DNA from 3 places in the Aquisalimonas sp. APHAB1-3 genome. Region 1 is predicted to be linked to each of the others. Evidence: predicted binding sites of a transcription regulator. Region 1 holds the regulator's gene; each other region holds the start of a gene.
The links. The regulator sigma-54, encoded in region 1, starts transcription at its own class of promoters, with help from an activator protein. The targets are predictions, from matches to a motif close to TGGCANGNTNCNTGCTT.

Region 1 (5,560 bases):
GCGCCCGCCAGTCCGCACCGCTGCAGCGTCGCGCGGACGATCTGGGGATTGGCTTCACTTACTTCGGCCAACACGACAAGCCCGCGGCGTGGGCGTCACTGCTGGAGCGCACCGGGCTGCCGCCCGCCCAGGCCGCATTCGCCGGAGACGACCTAATCGACCTGGGGGTGCTGCGCCGCGCCGGCCTGGCATTCGCCGTAGCCAACGCTCATCCGGCGGTCCAGGCGACCGCCCATTACGTGACACGCCGGGGCGGCGGCCACGGCGCGGTCCGCGAGATGGCCGAGCTGTTGCTGGCGGCGCGCGGCGCGCTGGACGGGATGATCTCGGATTATGCTTCCGGATAAGCGCTGGACGTTCCGCATCGTCGCCGTGATCCTGCTGGTCGCGGTGGGCTGGTGGGTCCTCGACGAGGATACCCACGAGCCACTGGAGGTGGATCCGGAGGACGCCGAACAGCGACCGGACTACTTCATGGAAACGTTTACCATGCATGCCACCAGTGACGAGGGCACACCGACCTACCAGGTCGTCTCGCCGCGCATGGAACACTTCCAGGGCCGGGACCTCTGGCTGATGGACCGCCCGGAGATCACCTACTTCGTCGAGTCCGGCGAACCGTGGCATCTGCGCGCGGAACGTGGCCGGGCCACGAACAACGTCGAGAACGTCCACCTTCAGGGTGAGGTGGAGATTCGGCGCGCCGGCGGCAGCGACAACCTGCCCGCCAACGTGGATACCAGCGAGGTTCACCTGGAACCCGAGCGCCGGTACGCGGAAACGGACCGTCATGCCGTCTACTGGCGCGATGGCGCGCGTATCGAGGGTGTCGGCGTGCGCGCGTATCTCGACCGGGAACTGGTGGAACTGCTGTCCGAGGTGAGAGGTCGTTATGACGTACCCGAGTAACCCTGCAGCCCGCAACAGGAGACAGACGCGGCCGGCACTGCTCCTTGCGGCCCTGCTGTTCCTGCTCGGCATTGGCAGCGCCCAGGCCGAGCCCATCGACCTGGACGCGGACAACGCCGAGATCGACAACGCCCGCGGCGTCAGCGTGTACACCGGCAACGTGGTGCTCACCCGCGGCCCGAGGCGCATTACCGGGGACCGCATGACCGTCCACCTGCGGGAAGATGACGGTGGCAACCAGGCCCTGGACCATGTGGTGGTGGAAGGTGAACCCGCCGTCTACAACCAGCGCGGTGGCGATGACCGCCGCGCCATCGAGGCCGAAGCGCCGCGCATGGAGTACTACGCCACCGGGCCCGAACGGGTCATCCTGCTGGAGGGCGCGCGGCTGACCCAGGGGCGGAACACGTTCACCGGCGAGCGCATCGAGTATGAAGTGGTTGCCGACCTGGTGCATGCACGGGGTGAGCCCGAGACCGGACGTCGCGTGCAGATCCGGCTGTTCCCCGACGACGAGGACAACGGAGACGACGAGTGAGCCTGCTGCGCACCGAGAACCTGGTGAAGACCTACCGCCGCAAGACCGTCGTCCACGGCGCATCACTGGAAGTCTCCAGCGGCGAGGTGGTCGGGCTGCTCGGCCCCAACGGCGCAGGCAAGACCACATGCTTCTACATGGTGGTCGGCCTGGTACAGGCCGACGGCGGGCGCATCGAGCTGGACGGCAACGACATCACCGACCTGCCCATGCACATACGTGCCCGCCGCGGCGTCGGGTATCTGCCCCAGGAAGCATCGATCTTCCGCAAGCTCACCGTAATGGACAACCTGCTGGCCATCCTCGAGACCCGCCCCGAACTGAATCGCAAGCAGCGCCGGGAGCGCGCCCGGGAGCTGCTGGACGAATTCAACGTCGGCCACCTCCACGACCAGAACGGCATCAGTCTCTCCGGCGGCGAACGCCGGCGTGTCGAGATCGCCCGGGCACTGGCCGCCAACCCGCAGTTCATCCTGCTGGACGAGCCCTTTGCCGGCGTCGACCCGATCTCCGTGCTCGATATCCAGGAAATCATCCGCCACCTGGCGGACCGGGAGATCGGCGTGCTGATCACCGACCACAACGTGCGCGAGACGCTCGGCATCTGCCAGCGCGCCTACATCCTTGCCCAGGGCGAGGTCATCGCTCGCGGCAGTTCGGAGGAAGTCCTGGCGAACAGGCAGGTCCGCGAGGTGTACCTGGGTGAACACTTCCGCCTGTGACCACGCTCCGTAGCACTTTCGCTCAGCCCACGCAAGTATCGGGCCAATGTTCTAACCAGCGACAGAGTCAGTTACGATAGGGTTATCAACCCACTCGTATGCAGGCCTGGCCTGACCCGCGGCCCGAGGGGCGGCAGGAGAGAGGCATCGCCAATGAAACAGTCGCTGCAGCTACGTCTCGGTCAGCAGCTCACCATGACGCCGCAGCTCCAGCAGGCCATCAAGCTGCTGCAGCTGTCGACCCTGGAGCTGCGCACGGAAATCCAGCAGGCGCTGGATTCCAACCTGATGCTGGAGCCCGCCGACGAGCTTGACGAGGGCGACGAGGCGGTCACCGAAACCGACCGCAGCGATGACGGTAACGACGCCGGCTCCGAGCAGCACGACGGGGAAGCCGCGACCAGCGACGGCGAGTCCGCCGGCAGCGACACCACGGACACCGACACCGCGCCGGACGTGGCCGACACGGTGGACGATCACGACGGCGCCGAAGACAAGTCAGCCAGCGACCAGAGCGACATCCCAGACGACCTGCCCCTGGACTCCGACTGGAACGACATCTACGACGGCAGCACCGCATACAGCGCCCCCGGCGGGGACGATGAGCAGCGCGAGGCGTGGGAGAATCGCACCGCCGGCGATGGCGGCGGCCTGCATGACCACCTGTTGTGGCAGGCACAACTCTCCCATTTCAGTGAGCGCGACATGGCCATCGCCGAGGCCATCATCGACGGCGTGCGCGACGACGGCTACCTCGGCGTCACCGTGGACGAGATCTGCGAATCGGTGACCGACGGCGACGAACCGGTCGAACCTGACGAGGTGGAGGCCGTCCGCCACCTGATCCAGCGGTTCGACCCCCTGGGCGTGGCCTCCCTGGACCCGCGCGAAGCACTGCTGGTGCAGCTGGAACAGTTCCCGGACGACACCCCCTGGCTCGCCGAAGCGCGTCTGCTGGTGGACAAGCACCTGGACCTCCTCGGCAGCCGCCAGCTCGGGCCTCTCACCCGCAAGCTCAAGGTCACCCAGGAAGAGTTCGGCCAGGTGCTGGAGTTGGTCCGCACCCTGGACCCTCGGCCCGGCTCCCAGATCGGCACGCCCACAGCCGAGTACGTGGTCCCCGACGTCTATGTGCGCAAGGAGCGCGGTGCCTGGCGGGTGGAGCTCAACCCCGAGGCGTCACCGAAGATCCGCGTCAACAGTTACTACGCGGGCCTGGTCCGGCGCGGCGACCAGGGCAACGACAATGCCACCATGCGTCAGCATCTGCAGGAGGCGCGCTGGTTCATCAAGAGCCTGAAGAGCCGCAACGAGACTCTCCTTAAGGTCGCGACCTGCATCGTCAATCACCAGCAGGAATTCCTGGAGCAGGGCGAGGAAGCCATGAAGCCGCTGGTGCTGCGCGAGGTGGCGGAAGAGGTGGAGATGCACGAGTCCACCATCTCCCGGATCACCACGCAGAAGTACATGTACACGCCGCGCGGCACGTTCGAGTTCAAGTACTTCTTCTCCAGCCACGTGCATACCGTGGATGGACAGGAGTGCTCGGCGACCTCTATCCGCGCCCGGATTCGCCGGCTGATCGCCGAAGAGGACGCCCGCAAGCCCCTCAGTGACAGCAAACTGGCCGAAATCCTGAAAAATGAAGGAATCGATGTGGCGCGAAGGACAGTGGCAAAGTATCGTGAATCCATGTCCATTGCCTCGTCGAACGAACGAAAAAGGATTGCCTGAGGCAACAAGGGGTTCGCCGTTTCCGGCTCTCATTCGGGAGGAGTCTCTATGCAGATCGACATCACCGGGCACCATGTGGATCTCACTGAAGCACTGCGCGACTACGTGCATTCCAAGATGGACAAGCTGGAGCGCCACTTCGACAACGTGGTGAACGTCCACGTGATTCTGACGGTGGAGAAGCTGCGTCAGAAGGCGGAGGCCACCATGCTGCTCAGCGGCGCCAAGCTCTACGCTGATGCCAGCGCCGAAGACATGTATGCTGCCATCGACGGACTGATCGACAAGCTCGACCGGCAGGTGAAGAAGCACAAGGAGAAGGTCACTGACCACCGGCGCAACGAAGGCGCCCAGGCCAAGGCCCAGGGAGAGGGTGACGAGGACTGAACAGCGCGGAGCGGCGGTCGCCAGCGAGGGACCGCCGCCGACTTCCGAATCCGCAGACACGACCCTGCGTGGACAAGCATGATCAAGATTGCCGACCTAATCACACCGGAGCGCATCGCCTGCGACATCCAGGTGACCAGCAAGAAGCGGGGCCTGGAACTCCTCAGCGATATGGTGGCCGACTCCGACTCCGCCCTGCCGGCCAACGCCATCTTCGACAAGCTGATCAGCCGCGAGAAACTCGGCAGTACCGGGCTCGGTCACGGCGTCGCCTTGCCCCACGCCCGCATGGACGGCAATGACTCGGCCACCGCCGCCTTCATCCGCACCAGCGAGGCCATCGATTTCGACGCCTTCGACAACGAACCCGTCGATCTCCTGTTCGCCTTGGTTGTACCCGAGCACTTCACCGACGAACACCTCCAGATTCTCGCCCGGCTCGCCGAAATGTTCAGCGACCAGCCCCTGTGCCGTAGGCTCCGCGACGCCCGCGATGCCGATGCCGTCTATGAGCTGCTCAGGGACTGGGAGGCCACCCAGGGGAGCACATGAGTGATCGCGTGACCGGTGACACGGGCACCACCGTTCCCGGGGTGCTGGTCAGCGTGAATGGCTGCGGGCTCCTCATCACAGGCGAAAGCGGTACCGGCAAGAGTGACACGGCATTGCGACTGCTGGAGCGCGGACACCGGCTGATCGCCGACGATGCCGTCACCCTGTCCGTGGAAGACGGGGTGCTGTATGGCCGGGCTCCCTCTGCACTGGCGGGCTGGCTGGAAATCCGCGGCCTCGGCCCCCAGCCTGTCACCACCCTGTTCGGCAGCCACACCGTGGCGGAGCGCGCGCCCGTGGACCGGGTGATCCGGCTGACGTCGCCCCGGTCGTGGGCCGACTGGCCGCGGCTGGCACCCACCGTCGACGACACCCTGCTCCTCGGCCGGACCGTACCACGCATCACACTGCCCGTATCTCCGGAACGTCCACTGGCATTGCTGGTCGAAGTCGTCGCCCGGCTACACGCTGGCGATCAACTGACAGGAGGTACGGTATGAGCGAACACACCCGCCTGATTATCGTCAGCGGGTTGTCCGGTTCCGGCAAAACTGTGGCGCTCCATACACTGGAAGACAGCGGCTGCTACTGCATCGACAACCTGCCCGTGACCATGCTGTCGTCCTTCGGCGAGCACATCACCAGCCTGGAACCGGGCACGGCCAATCACTATGCCGTCGGCGTCGACGCCCGCAACCGCATGACGGACCTCGAGGCG
Region 2 (5,560 bases), on a different contig from region 1:
GATCTCGAACTCCCGGGGAGACAGCACCGCCAGGCCGGAGGGCGCGTTGTCCCCGCCAATGCCTGGCGGCAGATCCGGGCCCAGGAACCGGCGCCCTTCCATCGCCCGACTCACGGCGGTGGTCAGCGTCTCCGGTGCGCTGGCCTTGGTCACATAACCGGTTGCCCCCGCGCTTAGCGCCTGCTCAACGAAGGCCCGCTGGTCGTGCATGCTCATGACCAGAACCCGTTGATCCGGATGGCGGGCGCGGAGGCGGCGCAGTGTCTCCAGGCCGCTCAGCCCGGGCAGGGCCAGGTCCAGCACCACCAGCGAGAACGCCCGTTCGGCGCAGCGCACGCAGGCCGCTTCGCCGCTCTCCGCCTCCTCCACCTGCCATTGGCCGCCGGACTGCTCCAGCAGCCGACGATAGCCGGCACGTACCACGGCGTGGTCGTCCACCAAAAGCAGGCTGCGGGCATGATCGGGTACCAGTGACGGCACGGCGGGGCCCCCGTGATCGCCGGGCGCTGTCCGGACGCACTTGGCCTGGATTGCACCCACAGGTCCGCGTCAAGTCGCGGATTCGTCACAGGGGAGTATAGGACACGGATGGATTGCGACTCGGTGAAGTCCCGATAGAGATGGCCGCCCGGCAGGATTACGACGGCGCCTTTGGCGCCTCGCCCTTCGGGTCCGCGTCGCGGCGCGCCGCGGCACTGGCCGCCTGCGGCGGCCGGTCGAACCTGAGGGGTCTGGATGTCGCAGGTTCGAATCCCGACTCGTGAAGATTCGGTTGCAATCGGGGGGATTGGGGGTGCTTCAAGAGTAGATGGCGCGCCCGGCAGGATTCGAACCTGCGACCTTCGGCTTCGGAGGCCGACGCTCTATCCAACTGAGCTACGGGCGCTTTGATCTGAGCTGCGTAGGATAGCGGTTATGACCGCATACGTCCATGCTCGTCCGGGGCCGGCGAGGTTTTGCGGGTCGGGTCTTTCCGATATACTGCTCTCCCGGTTTTCGGCCCCACCGCGCGGGCGGTAATTCGATGGAGTGTGGAGCGTGAGCGACGAGCAAGACGATAAGGCATTCATGAAAACCTTCGGCGGCGTGATGGCACTGCTCGTCGTGAGCGCGGTGATCATCGGCATCCTGGCGGTATTTGCCAGCACGTTCGATGAATCTCGCCAGCAGGCCCAGCTCGCCCATGAGCGCGACCGTGCGGAGCGTAATCTGCAGTCGGTTGGTGCCGTGCGGGAAGCCGGCGAGTCCGCGCCTGTTGCGGCGGTGGACGAAGACGATGACGACGCTGACGAAGAAGAAGTCGCCATGTCCGGCTCCGAGGTCAATGAATCGGCCTGTATGGCCTGCCACGCCAGCGGCGTGATGGATGCACCGGTGACGGGTGACGAGGGCGTCTGGGCCAGCCTGTATGAAGACAAGGGCCTGGAAGAGCTCGTTGATAATGCCATCAACGGCATCGGCGCCATGCCGGCCCGTGGTGGCGACTCCAGCCTGAGTGACGAGGAAGTGCGCAACGCCGTGGTTTACATGCTCGAAGAGAGCGGTGTGGCCGTCGACGACTGAATCGCGCGCGCAGCACCGAACATTATAGAAGCCGCCCTCCGGGGCGGCTTTTTTGTGCACGGAAAGTGGGCGGCGGAGGGACCGTCGCTGCACGGTGGTGCGCGATGCCACGGCGGGGGCCTGGACGCAACGCCTAAGCATTTGAATAGAAAAAGTAACCAGTAAGTGGCATGGCTTCTGCAGTGACCCGATCGGTCTGAGCCACCGGAACGTGGCGGAACGATTCAGGGATAACCGCAACAGAGGCGATACCAATGAAAAAGACCCTAACTGCGCTGGCCACCGGCGGCCTTCTCGTCACTTCCGGCGGTGCCGTCGCCAATGACCTTGGCGCTGGCTTCGCGTGGAGCGGCAATCTGGCGGTGACGTCGGATTACATTTTCCAGGGGGCCAGCGAGACGGGAGGGCGCCCGGCAATCCAGGGTGGCTTCGACCTGGAACACGCGTCTGGGCTGTATCTGGGCAACTGGAACTCGAGCGTCCAGTTCGGTGAGGGCGATGATGCCTACATCGAGATGGATGTCTACGGCGGCTTTGCCACCGATCTTACTGATGAAGTCGGTATTGATGTCGGGGTGATTCACTACTTCTATCCTGCCGCCGGCGGCGCCGCGGAATTCACGGAGCTCTATGCGGGCGTTAACACGGGGGTCGGTGACCTCGCCGCGGACTTCTACGTCGTCTACGAGGCGGACGACGGCGACTACATCTACTATGAGCTCAATCTCGCCTATGCACTGCCGCGCGACACCTACGTGTTCACCGACGTGGGCTATGTGGACGCCGACGACAGCGATGATGATTTCGCCTATTGGCACATCGGCGCCGGCGTCGAGTACGCAGGCCTCGATTTCAGTGTGATGTACGGCGACAACGACATCTCGGGCAACCGTGACCGCTGGGCGTTCACCGTCGCCACTGACTTCTAGGGGAAGACAGAACAACTCCCATGGGGCTCTGCGGAGCCCTTCCGGGGCGGGCGCGATGCCCGCCCCGTTTTCGTGCGTGAACCGATCTGTTTGCACCGTCGTTGTGCATATCTGGATCGCCCTTCCGCCCTTCCTGTGCTCCATCCGGCGGATATCATTAACTTTTTTGTTCTGGCACAGGTTCTGCTCCAGCTTCGCGCAGACGTTTCGTGCCGGGGCGCTCGAACATTCCCGGCTCACCCGAACCCTGCGTGGAGGTTGTTTGATGCGATATCTGTTGGGGTCCCTGTTCCTGCTTGTTCCCGCCCTCGCGCTGGCGCACCCCGGCCACGGGCATGGCGGCTTCGGCGCCGGGTTCGTGCATCCGCTGCTCGGCCTGGATCATCTACTGGCCATGGCCGGGATCGGCTTCTGGGCGGCCCGCCAGCACACCCTGCGCGGAACCCTGGGCGTGATCGGCGCGTTTCTGGGGGCGGTTGTCCTGGGCTTTGCCGTGGGCGCTGGGCAAGGCGCCCAGCCACTGGTTGAGTTCGGCATCATCGGCTCGCTGTTGATTACGGGCGCGCTCATCTTCGGTGCCCGGCGGGTTCCCATGGCCGCGGCCGCCGCCATTGCCGGTCTGTTCGCGTTGTTTCACGGGCATGCACACGGTGCAGAGATGGCGGCCGGTCTCTCGGCTGCCCTGTTTGCCTCGGGGTTCACCCTCGCGTCGGCCCTGCTGTTGACGGCGGGTGCCGGGCTTGCTGCCGCTGCCGCGCGCATGCGTCAGATGCGACCGATGGAGCGCGTGGGCGGCGGCGTCCTGGTGGCATCCGGCGTTTATCTGCTGATCGTGGTCTGAACCGTGGTAGCACTGCCCACAGCGATCCCCGTTGAGGCAGAGGGCGCCATGGACGGCAGCTGGCTGGGCCGGTTGGAGCTGCGGTTTGCACCGAGAGGCGATCGCACCGTGCTTGCGCGTCGCCGCCACGAGGGCCCTCTGCTGGTGCAGCGAACTTTCCATCCGGAAGGTGCCGTCTGCCACGCCTACCTGATCCATCCGCCCGGTGGCGTGGTCGGCGGTGACCGGCTGCGGCTGGACGCGGATGTGGCCCCGAGCGCTCACGTCCTCCTCACCACGCCCGCCGCGGCCAAGTTCTACCGTACGGCGGGTCCGGTGGCCCATCAGGAGCAGGTGTTCCGGGTCGAGGACGATGCGTCTCTGGAGTTCCTGCCCATGGAGACGATTCTCCATGGTCGCTCCGATACCGCGCTGACAAATCGGTTCCAGCTCTCGGGCGCAGCCCGGTTGTGTGCCTGGGACATCCTCTGTCTGGGCCGTCCAGGCAGTGGCGACCACTTCGATGCGGCGCGCTGCGCTCAGGAGCTGCTGATCGAACGGGACGGACAGGTGTTACTGCACGAGCGGCTGAATCTGGCCTCCGGCGACCCCCTGCTGACCCGGCCGTGGGGGCTGGATGGTTATACCACGGTGATTTCGCTGGTGATGACGCCAGCTGCGGAAGGTCTCGAGGAGACCCTTCGCGCCCGGCTGGAGCGCCATCCCGTGCGCCTTGGCGTATCACGCATCGGCGACCTGCTGTTGCTACGCGGCCTTGCCAACGGGGCCGAGGCCGCGCGGGCCGTACTCGAAGATGCGTGGCAGGTGGTGCGGGAGCCCGTTCTGGGCCGTACACCGAGCACCCCTCGCATCTGGAAGACCTGAACAACACTCTGGAGGCGTCTCATGGAGCTTACACCCCGCGAGAAAGACAAGCTGCTGCTGTTCACCGCCGCACTGGTGGCGGAGCGGCGCCAGGCCAAGGGCCTGAAGCTGAACTACCCGGAGGCGAAGGCCATGATCTCCGCGGCCATCATGGAGGGCGCACGCGAGGGCCGGACGGTCGCCGAGCTCATGAGCCTGGGCGGCGAGGTGCTCACCCGCGATGACGTCATGGACGGCGTCGCCGAGATGATCCCCGAGGTGCAGGTGGAGGCCACGTTTCCGGACGGGGTGAAGCTGGTCACCGTCCACGAACCCATCCGCTGAGGAGGCGCGCCATGATTCCCGGAGAGATTCTGCCCGCCGATGGCGGCATCGTCCTGAACGACGGCCGTGAGACCGTCACGGTGGCGGTCACCAACACCGGCGACCGGCCGGTGCAGGTGGGCTCGCACTACCACTTCTTCGAGGTGAACAATGCGCTCACCTTCGACCGAGGCGCCGCGCGGGGCTTCCGGCTGGACATCCCCGCCGGCACGGCGGTGCGTTTCGAGCCCGGCCAGGAGCGCACGGTGCAGCTGGTGCGCTACGCCGGCGACGGCACCGTTTACGGCTTTCAGGGCCGCGTCATGGGGCCGCTGAAGGAGGGCACGGCATGAGCAATACCATCTCCCGCACCGCCTACGCGGACATGTTCGGCCCCACCACGGGCGACCGCGTGCGCCTGGGCGACACCGAGCTGCTGATTCGCGTGGAGCGCGACCACACCGTCTACGGCGACGAGGTGAAGTTCGGCGGCGGCAAGGTCATCCGCGACGGCATGGGCCAGAGTCAGCGCACCAGCCGTGACGTGGTGGATACCGTGATCACCAACGCGCTTATTCTCGACCACTGGGGCGTGGTCAAGGCGGACATCGGCATCAAGGCCGGCCGCATCCAAGCCATCGGCAAGGCCGGCAACCCGGACACCCAGCCGGACGTGGACATCGTCATCGGCCCCGGCACGGAGGTGATCGCCGCCGAGGGCAAGATCGTCACTGCCGGCGGGATCGATGCCCACATCCACTTCGTCTGCCCGCAGCAGATCGAGGAGGCGCTTACCTCGGGCGTGACCACCATGATCGGCGGCGGCACCGGGCCGGCCACCGGTACCAATGCCACCACCTGCACGCCCGGGCCGTGGAACATCCACCGCATGCTGGAGGCCGCCGAGGCATTCCCCATGAACCTGGGCTTTCTCGGCAAGGGCAACGGCAGTCTGCCGGAGGCGCTCAACGAGCAGATCGAGGCGGGTGCCCTGGGGCTCAAGCTGCACGAGGACTGGGGCACCACCCCGGCGTCCATCGACTGCGCGCTGTCGGTGGCG
Region 3 (5,560 bases), on a different contig from region 1:
CCGGGTTGGCGAGGTGGTCATCCGCACCTGGCAGACGGCGCACAAGATGAAGGTCCAGCGCGGCGCCCTGAAACAGGACAGTGCCGGCGATGACAATTACCGTGCCCGGCGCTACATCGCCAAGTACACCATCAACCCGGCGCTCGCCCACGGCATCGCCCACGAGGTGGGCTCGCTGGAGCCGGGCAAGCTGGCGGACATCGTGCTCTGGGATCCGGCCTTCTTCGGCGTCAAGCCGGCACTCATTCTCAAGGGCGGGTTCATCGCCAGCGCCCCCATGGGCGACCCCAACGCCTCCATCCCCACGCCGCAGCCGGTGCACTACCGGCCCATGTTCGGCAGCCACGGCCGCGCCATGACCGGCACGTCCGTGAGTTTCGTCTCGCAGGCGGCATTGAACGCGGGCATCGGCGAGCGGCTGGGGCTGCAGCGGCGGCTGGTGGCCGTGCAGGGCTGCCGCAGCGTGCAGAAGCAGGATCTGGTGCTGAACAACTGGCAGCCGCACATGGAGGTGGACCCGGAGACCTACGAGGTGCGCGCCGACGGCGAACTGCTTACCTGCGAGCCCATGGCCGAGCTGCCCATGGCGCAGCGGTACTTCCTGTTCTGAGGAGCAAGCCATGCTGCAACTGACCGAGCGAGTGGGCGCGGCACCGGAGGACGGTGTGCTGCGGTTGCCCTTTGATACCCGCCAGAAGAGCCGTTTCCGGGCTGCGTTGAGCGACGGCACGGAGGTGGGGGTGTTCCTGGAGCGTGGCCACATCCTGCGCGACGGCGACTGCCTGCGCGCCGTCGACGGCCGCGTGGTGCGGGTTGAGGCGGCCGATGAAACGGTCTCCACCGTGCGCTGTGGTGATGCCACGCTGCTCGCCCGCGTGTGCTACCACCTGGGCAATCGCCACGTGCCGCTGCAGATCGGCCACGGTCTTTGCCGCTACCGCCATGACCACGTACTGGATGACATGGTGCGTGGTCTCGGCGTCGAGCCGATAGCGGAGCAAGCCCCCTTCGAGCCGGAGGCGGGCGCCTACGGCGGTGGCCACGGCCACGGGCATGGGCACGACCATGACCACCACCACTGACACCGGTCTGGCCCGCCGGCGCCTGTGGCAGCTCATGAGCCCGACGTTGCCCGTGGGCGCCTACAGCTACTCGGGGGGGCTTGAGTATGCCATCGAGGCAGGCTGGGTCGGCGATGCGGATGCGGTCGCCGACTGGCTCCAGGGGCAGCTCCGGCACACCCTGGGGCGGGTGGACATCCCGCTGCTGGCGCGCCTGCACGCGGCCTGGCGCCGCAACGACACCGCCGCCGTGACCCGCTACAGCCGCTGGCTGCGCGCCAGCCGCGAAACCCGGGAACTGGTGGCGGAGGACCACCACCTGGGTCGGGCCCTGGCGCGACTGCTGGCAGAGCTGGACATGCCCGAGGCGCAGCCGTGGACGGCCGAGCCCGAGGCGAGCTGGGCCGCATTGTACGCCCTGGCGCTGGCGCGCTGGGAGATTCCGCTGGCCGAAGGCGCCGAAGCGTACCTGTGGGCCTGGTGCGAGAACCAGGTGGCCGCCGCCATCAAGCTGGTGCCCCTGGGGCAGACGGCCGGGCAGAAGCTGCTGCTGGAGCTGGCGGAGCCCATCGGCGCCGCCGCGGCCGCGGGCCTGCAACTGGATGATGACGCCATCGGCGGTACCGCCCCGGGCGTGGCCATCGCCAGCAGCCTGCATGAAACGCAGTATTCCCGGCTGTTCCGAAGCTAGGCGCAGCAGCACCGTAGGGTGGACCTTCAGGTCCACCATGCTCCGGCACTCACCCTGCGGTGGTCTGTCGAAGCCCAATTGGTGGACCTGAAGGTCCACCCTACGGTGCTCCTACGGCCACAGCGGACGCCCAACGGCAACATCAGGAGGAAGACACCATGTCCACAACCGAACAGGCCCTGCGCGTCGGCATCGGCGGGCCCGTGGGCTCCGGCAAGACCGCGCTGCTGGAATCCCTGTGCCACGCCATGCGTGACCACTACAACATTGCCGTGGTCACCAACGACATCTACACCCGTGAAGACGCCGAGTTCCTCACCCGCCGTAACGCTCTGGAGGCCGAGCGCATCATGGGCGTGGAGACCGGCGGTTGTCCGCACACCGCCATCCGCGAGGACGCGTCCATGAACCTCTCCGCCGTGGCGGACCTCAACGCCCGCTTCCCGGGGCTGGACGTGGTGTTCGTGGAGAGCGGCGGGGACAACCTCTCGGCCACCTTCAGCCCGGAGCTGTCGGACCTCACCATCTACGTCATCGACGTCTGCGCCGGCGACAAGATCCCGCGCAAGGGCGGCCCCGGCGTGACCCGCTCGGACCTGCTGGTGATCAACAAGATCGACCTGGCCGAGGGCGTCGGCGCCTCGCTCGAAGTCATGGATCGGGACAGCAAGCGCATGCGCGGCGAACGCCCGTTCCTGTTCACCAATCTCAAGACCGGTCAGGGCCTCGACGAGGTCGTCGATTTCATCGTCCGCGAAGGCATGCTGCGCAGCCGCGACATTGCTTAACCGTAGGGTGGACCTTCAGGTCCACCTGTTCCCGTCGGCTTTCCTGTTTGAAAGGCTGATAATCACCCGTGGCGGACCTGAAGGTCCGCCCTACGCCTGCCTACGCTCGCTCTGCGCCTCACACGTCCCCCGACCAGCGCAGCCGACGCACTGTCATTGTGCGTATGCGTTTCCGCGGTGCGAATCCAGGCGTCATGGCGGTGCAATATTCTTGAGGCGAGTGCGAAACGTGTTGTTTTTGCGGTTTCTTTAACCCTGGCATGCGGCTTGCTCCGTATGGATGCAGTGCCGGGCCCGGCGGCCCGGTACCGCGGAGTCACTGCCCCGGCCCGGTGCATGCCGGGCCGATCAACAGGACCACGGAGGCAACCGATGCATTCAGAACAACCGAAAACGGCGCTCGTTCGAGCCACTGCAGGCAGCGCCCTGGCGCTGGGGCTGCTGGCAGCGGGCAACGCCCAGGCGGACGACCCCATCAAGGTGGGGATTCTCCACTCCCTCTCCGGCACCATGGCCATCAGCGAGACGTCCCTGCGCGACGTGGCGCTCATGACCATCGAGGACATCAACGAGCAGGGCGGCCTGCTGGGTCGCGAGTTGGAGCCGGTGGTGATGGACCCGGGCTCCGACTGGCCCACCTATGCCGAACAGGCGCGCGAGATGATCGAGCGCGAGGAAGTGGACGTGATCTTCGGCTCCTGGACGTCCGTCTCCCGCGAGGCGGTGCTGCCGGTGCTGGAAGAGCTCAACGGCCTGATGTTCTACCCGGTGCAGTACGAGGGCGAGGAGTCCTCCCGCAATATCTTCTACACGGGCGCGGCGCCGAACCAGCAGACGCTGCCCGCCGTGGAGTACCTCATGAGCGAAGAGGGTGGCGGTGCGGAGCGCTTCTACCTGCTGGGCACGGACTACGTCTTCCCGCGCACCACGAACCGCATCGTGCGGGCCTACCTGAATGCCCACGGCATCGGCGACGAGGACATCGAGGAGGTCTACACGCCCTTCGGCCACGATGACTTCCAGACCATTGTCGACGACATCGGCAGCTTCGCCGACGGCGGCCCCACCGCCGTGATCAACACCGTCAACGGCGACGCCAACGTGGCGTTCTACCAGGAGCTGGCCAACCAGGGCATCGACCCCATCGACGTGCCGGTGCTGGCCACGTCCGTGGGCGAGGAGGAGCTGCGCGGCATGGACACGGACCTCCTGGCCGGCCACCTCGCGGCCTGGAACTACTTCATGTCCATCGATACGCCGGAGAACGAGCAGTTCACGGAGCGCTGGTTCGAGTACGTGGAGGAGAACGACCTCTCGGGCGGTTCCGACCGGGTTACCAACGACCCCATGGAAGCCACCCACATGGGTATCCGTATGTGGGCCCAGGCCGTGCTGCAGGCCGGCACTACCGATGTGGACGCCGTGCGCCAGGCCGTCTACGGCCAGTGCGTGGATTCCCCGTCCGGTTTCGAGGTGTGCATGGACGAGGAGAACCACCACCTGCACAAGCCGGTCATCATCGGCGAGATCGAGCCCGACGGTCAGTTCTTCCCGGTCTGGGAGACCGATGACGTGGTCCGCGCCGAGCCCTGGAGCGAGTACGTCGAGGGCAACGAGAACCGCACTGCCAACTGGCGGTACCCGTGGGTCTGTGGCGACTGCGAGGAACCCACCTACGACCTCGGGTTCTGACGGACTCAGCAAGAACCGCGGGCGCGCACAGGGAGCGTGCGCGTCACCGCGAACATCCGCGGGGCGGTCGTCCCCGCGACCCCCAAACACCAGAACACGGACACCAGCCGTTCACCGGGCGGCTCCGAGGAGATCGTGTCATGTGCAAGACCGCGTGGACGCACCGCTGGTCACTGCTGCTTCTGATCCTGCTGGCGTTGCCCGGATCCGGGGCCATGGCGGACACCGCCCTGGATCAGGCGGAGGAGCGCGTGGAGGAGCTCGATCAGGACGACGACGAGGCCATTGAAGACCAGCTGGCTGCCGTCGAGGAGCGGGATCTGGCGCCCGGGACCGCCGAGGTGCTCAGCCGCCTGGCCACGGCGGACCGGCGGGAGCTGCAGGCGGCCATGGAGGACATCGCCGGGCTGCAGGATGCCGATGCCCTGCCAACCCTGTTCGCCCTGCAGGATCGCCGCCTGTACTACACCGAGGACGGCACCCTGATCATCGAGAATCCACAGGACGGCTCGCTCCGCGAGGCGACCACCGGCCGTGAGCGAGCCGATCTCAGTTCGGGCGACCTCGCCCAGCCGCGGCTGACCAACGTGGTGCGGCGCACCCTGCGGCCCACCATCGGCGCCCTGCAGATCTTCTCCGACGATCCGCAGGCCCGCCTTGCCGCAGCCGATGAGCTGGCGGAACGCCCCCGGCCCGAGATGCGCGACGCAATTACCGAGGCACTGGAGCGCGAGACCGCCGCCGAGACCGATCGCCTGCTGAACATCGCCCTGGCCCAGCTCGATCTCGACAGCGACGACGACGCGCGCCGGCTGGAAGCGGTGCAGATCATCGCCGAGGTGCGGGCCAACCGGCTGCGCTCCGACCTGGAGGCGCTGACCCGCATGGACGACGACGGCAACTACCTGGAGCCCGTTGCCGAGATCCGTGAGGCTGCGGCCGCCGGCGTGGAGGCGATCGACCGTCGTGCCCGGTTCGCCGGCTTCGCCTCGGATTTCGTCTACGGCATGTCCATGGGCAGCGTGCTCCTGCTCGCCGCCATGGGCCTTGCCATCGTGTTCGGGCTCATGGGCGTCATCAACATGGCCCACGGCGAGCTGCTCATGGTGGGCGCCTACACCACCTTCATGACCCAGAGCCTGTTCGCGCTGTTCGCGCCCCAGTGGTTCCAGTACTACCTCATCGCTGCCGTGCCCCTGGCATTCGTGGTCACGGCGGGCGTGGGCATTCTCATGGAGCGTGGCGTGATCCGGTTCCTCTACAACCGGCCGCTGGAGACGCTGCTGGCCACTTGGGGCATCAGCCTCATCCTGATCCAGAGCGTGCGC

Region 2: a site for sigma-54 is predicted at 2,665-2,681, ahead of ACNSTU_RS08930 (HupE/UreJ family protein). Genes of this name have one in related genera too.
Region 3: a site for sigma-54 is predicted at 2,797-2,813, ahead of urtA (urea ABC transporter substrate-binding protein). Genes of this name have one in related genera too.

What each region holds. Positions count from the first base shown of each region.
Region 1 covers NZ_JBLWFT010000009.1:26,296-31,855, reverse strand. Annotated here, with positions in the region: gene ACNSTU_RS13060 (KdsC family phosphatase) at 1-347, shown strand, start outside; gene lptC (LPS export ABC transporter periplasmic protein LptC) at 334-909, shown strand; gene lptA (lipopolysaccharide transport periplasmic protein LptA) at 893-1,447, shown strand; gene lptB (LPS export ABC transporter ATP-binding protein) at 1,444-2,169, shown strand; gene ACNSTU_RS13040 (RNA polymerase factor sigma-54) at 2,323-3,903, shown strand; gene hpf (ribosome hibernation-promoting factor, HPF/YfiA family) at 3,952-4,290, shown strand; gene ptsN (PTS IIA-like nitrogen regulatory protein PtsN) at 4,369-4,842, shown strand; gene ACNSTU_RS13025 (hypothetical protein) at 4,839-5,342, shown strand; gene rapZ (RNase adapter RapZ) at 5,339-5,560, shown strand, end outside.
Region 2 covers NZ_JBLWFT010000004.1:147,594-153,153, forward strand. Annotated here, with positions in the region: gene ACNSTU_RS08910 (response regulator transcription factor) at 1-480, opposite strand, end outside; tRNA gene ACNSTU_RS08915 (tRNA-Arg) at 810-886, opposite strand; gene ACNSTU_RS08920 (c-type cytochrome) at 1,039-1,563, shown strand; gene ACNSTU_RS08925 (TorF family putative porin) at 1,818-2,492, shown strand; gene ACNSTU_RS08930 (HupE/UreJ family protein) at 2,758-3,333, shown strand; gene ACNSTU_RS08935 (urease accessory protein UreD) at 3,382-4,197, shown strand; gene ureA (urease subunit gamma) at 4,219-4,521, shown strand; gene ACNSTU_RS08945 (urease subunit beta) at 4,533-4,853, shown strand; gene ureC (urease subunit alpha) at 4,850-5,560, shown strand, end outside.
Region 3 covers NZ_JBLWFT010000004.1:153,540-159,099, forward strand. Annotated here, with positions in the region: gene ureC (urease subunit alpha) at 1-610, shown strand, start outside; gene ureE (urease accessory protein UreE) at 621-1,082, shown strand; gene ACNSTU_RS08960 (urease accessory protein UreF) at 1,066-1,752, shown strand; gene ureG (urease accessory protein UreG) at 1,911-2,540, shown strand; gene urtA (urea ABC transporter substrate-binding protein) at 2,913-4,232, shown strand; gene urtB (urea ABC transporter permease subunit UrtB) at 4,373-5,560, shown strand, end outside.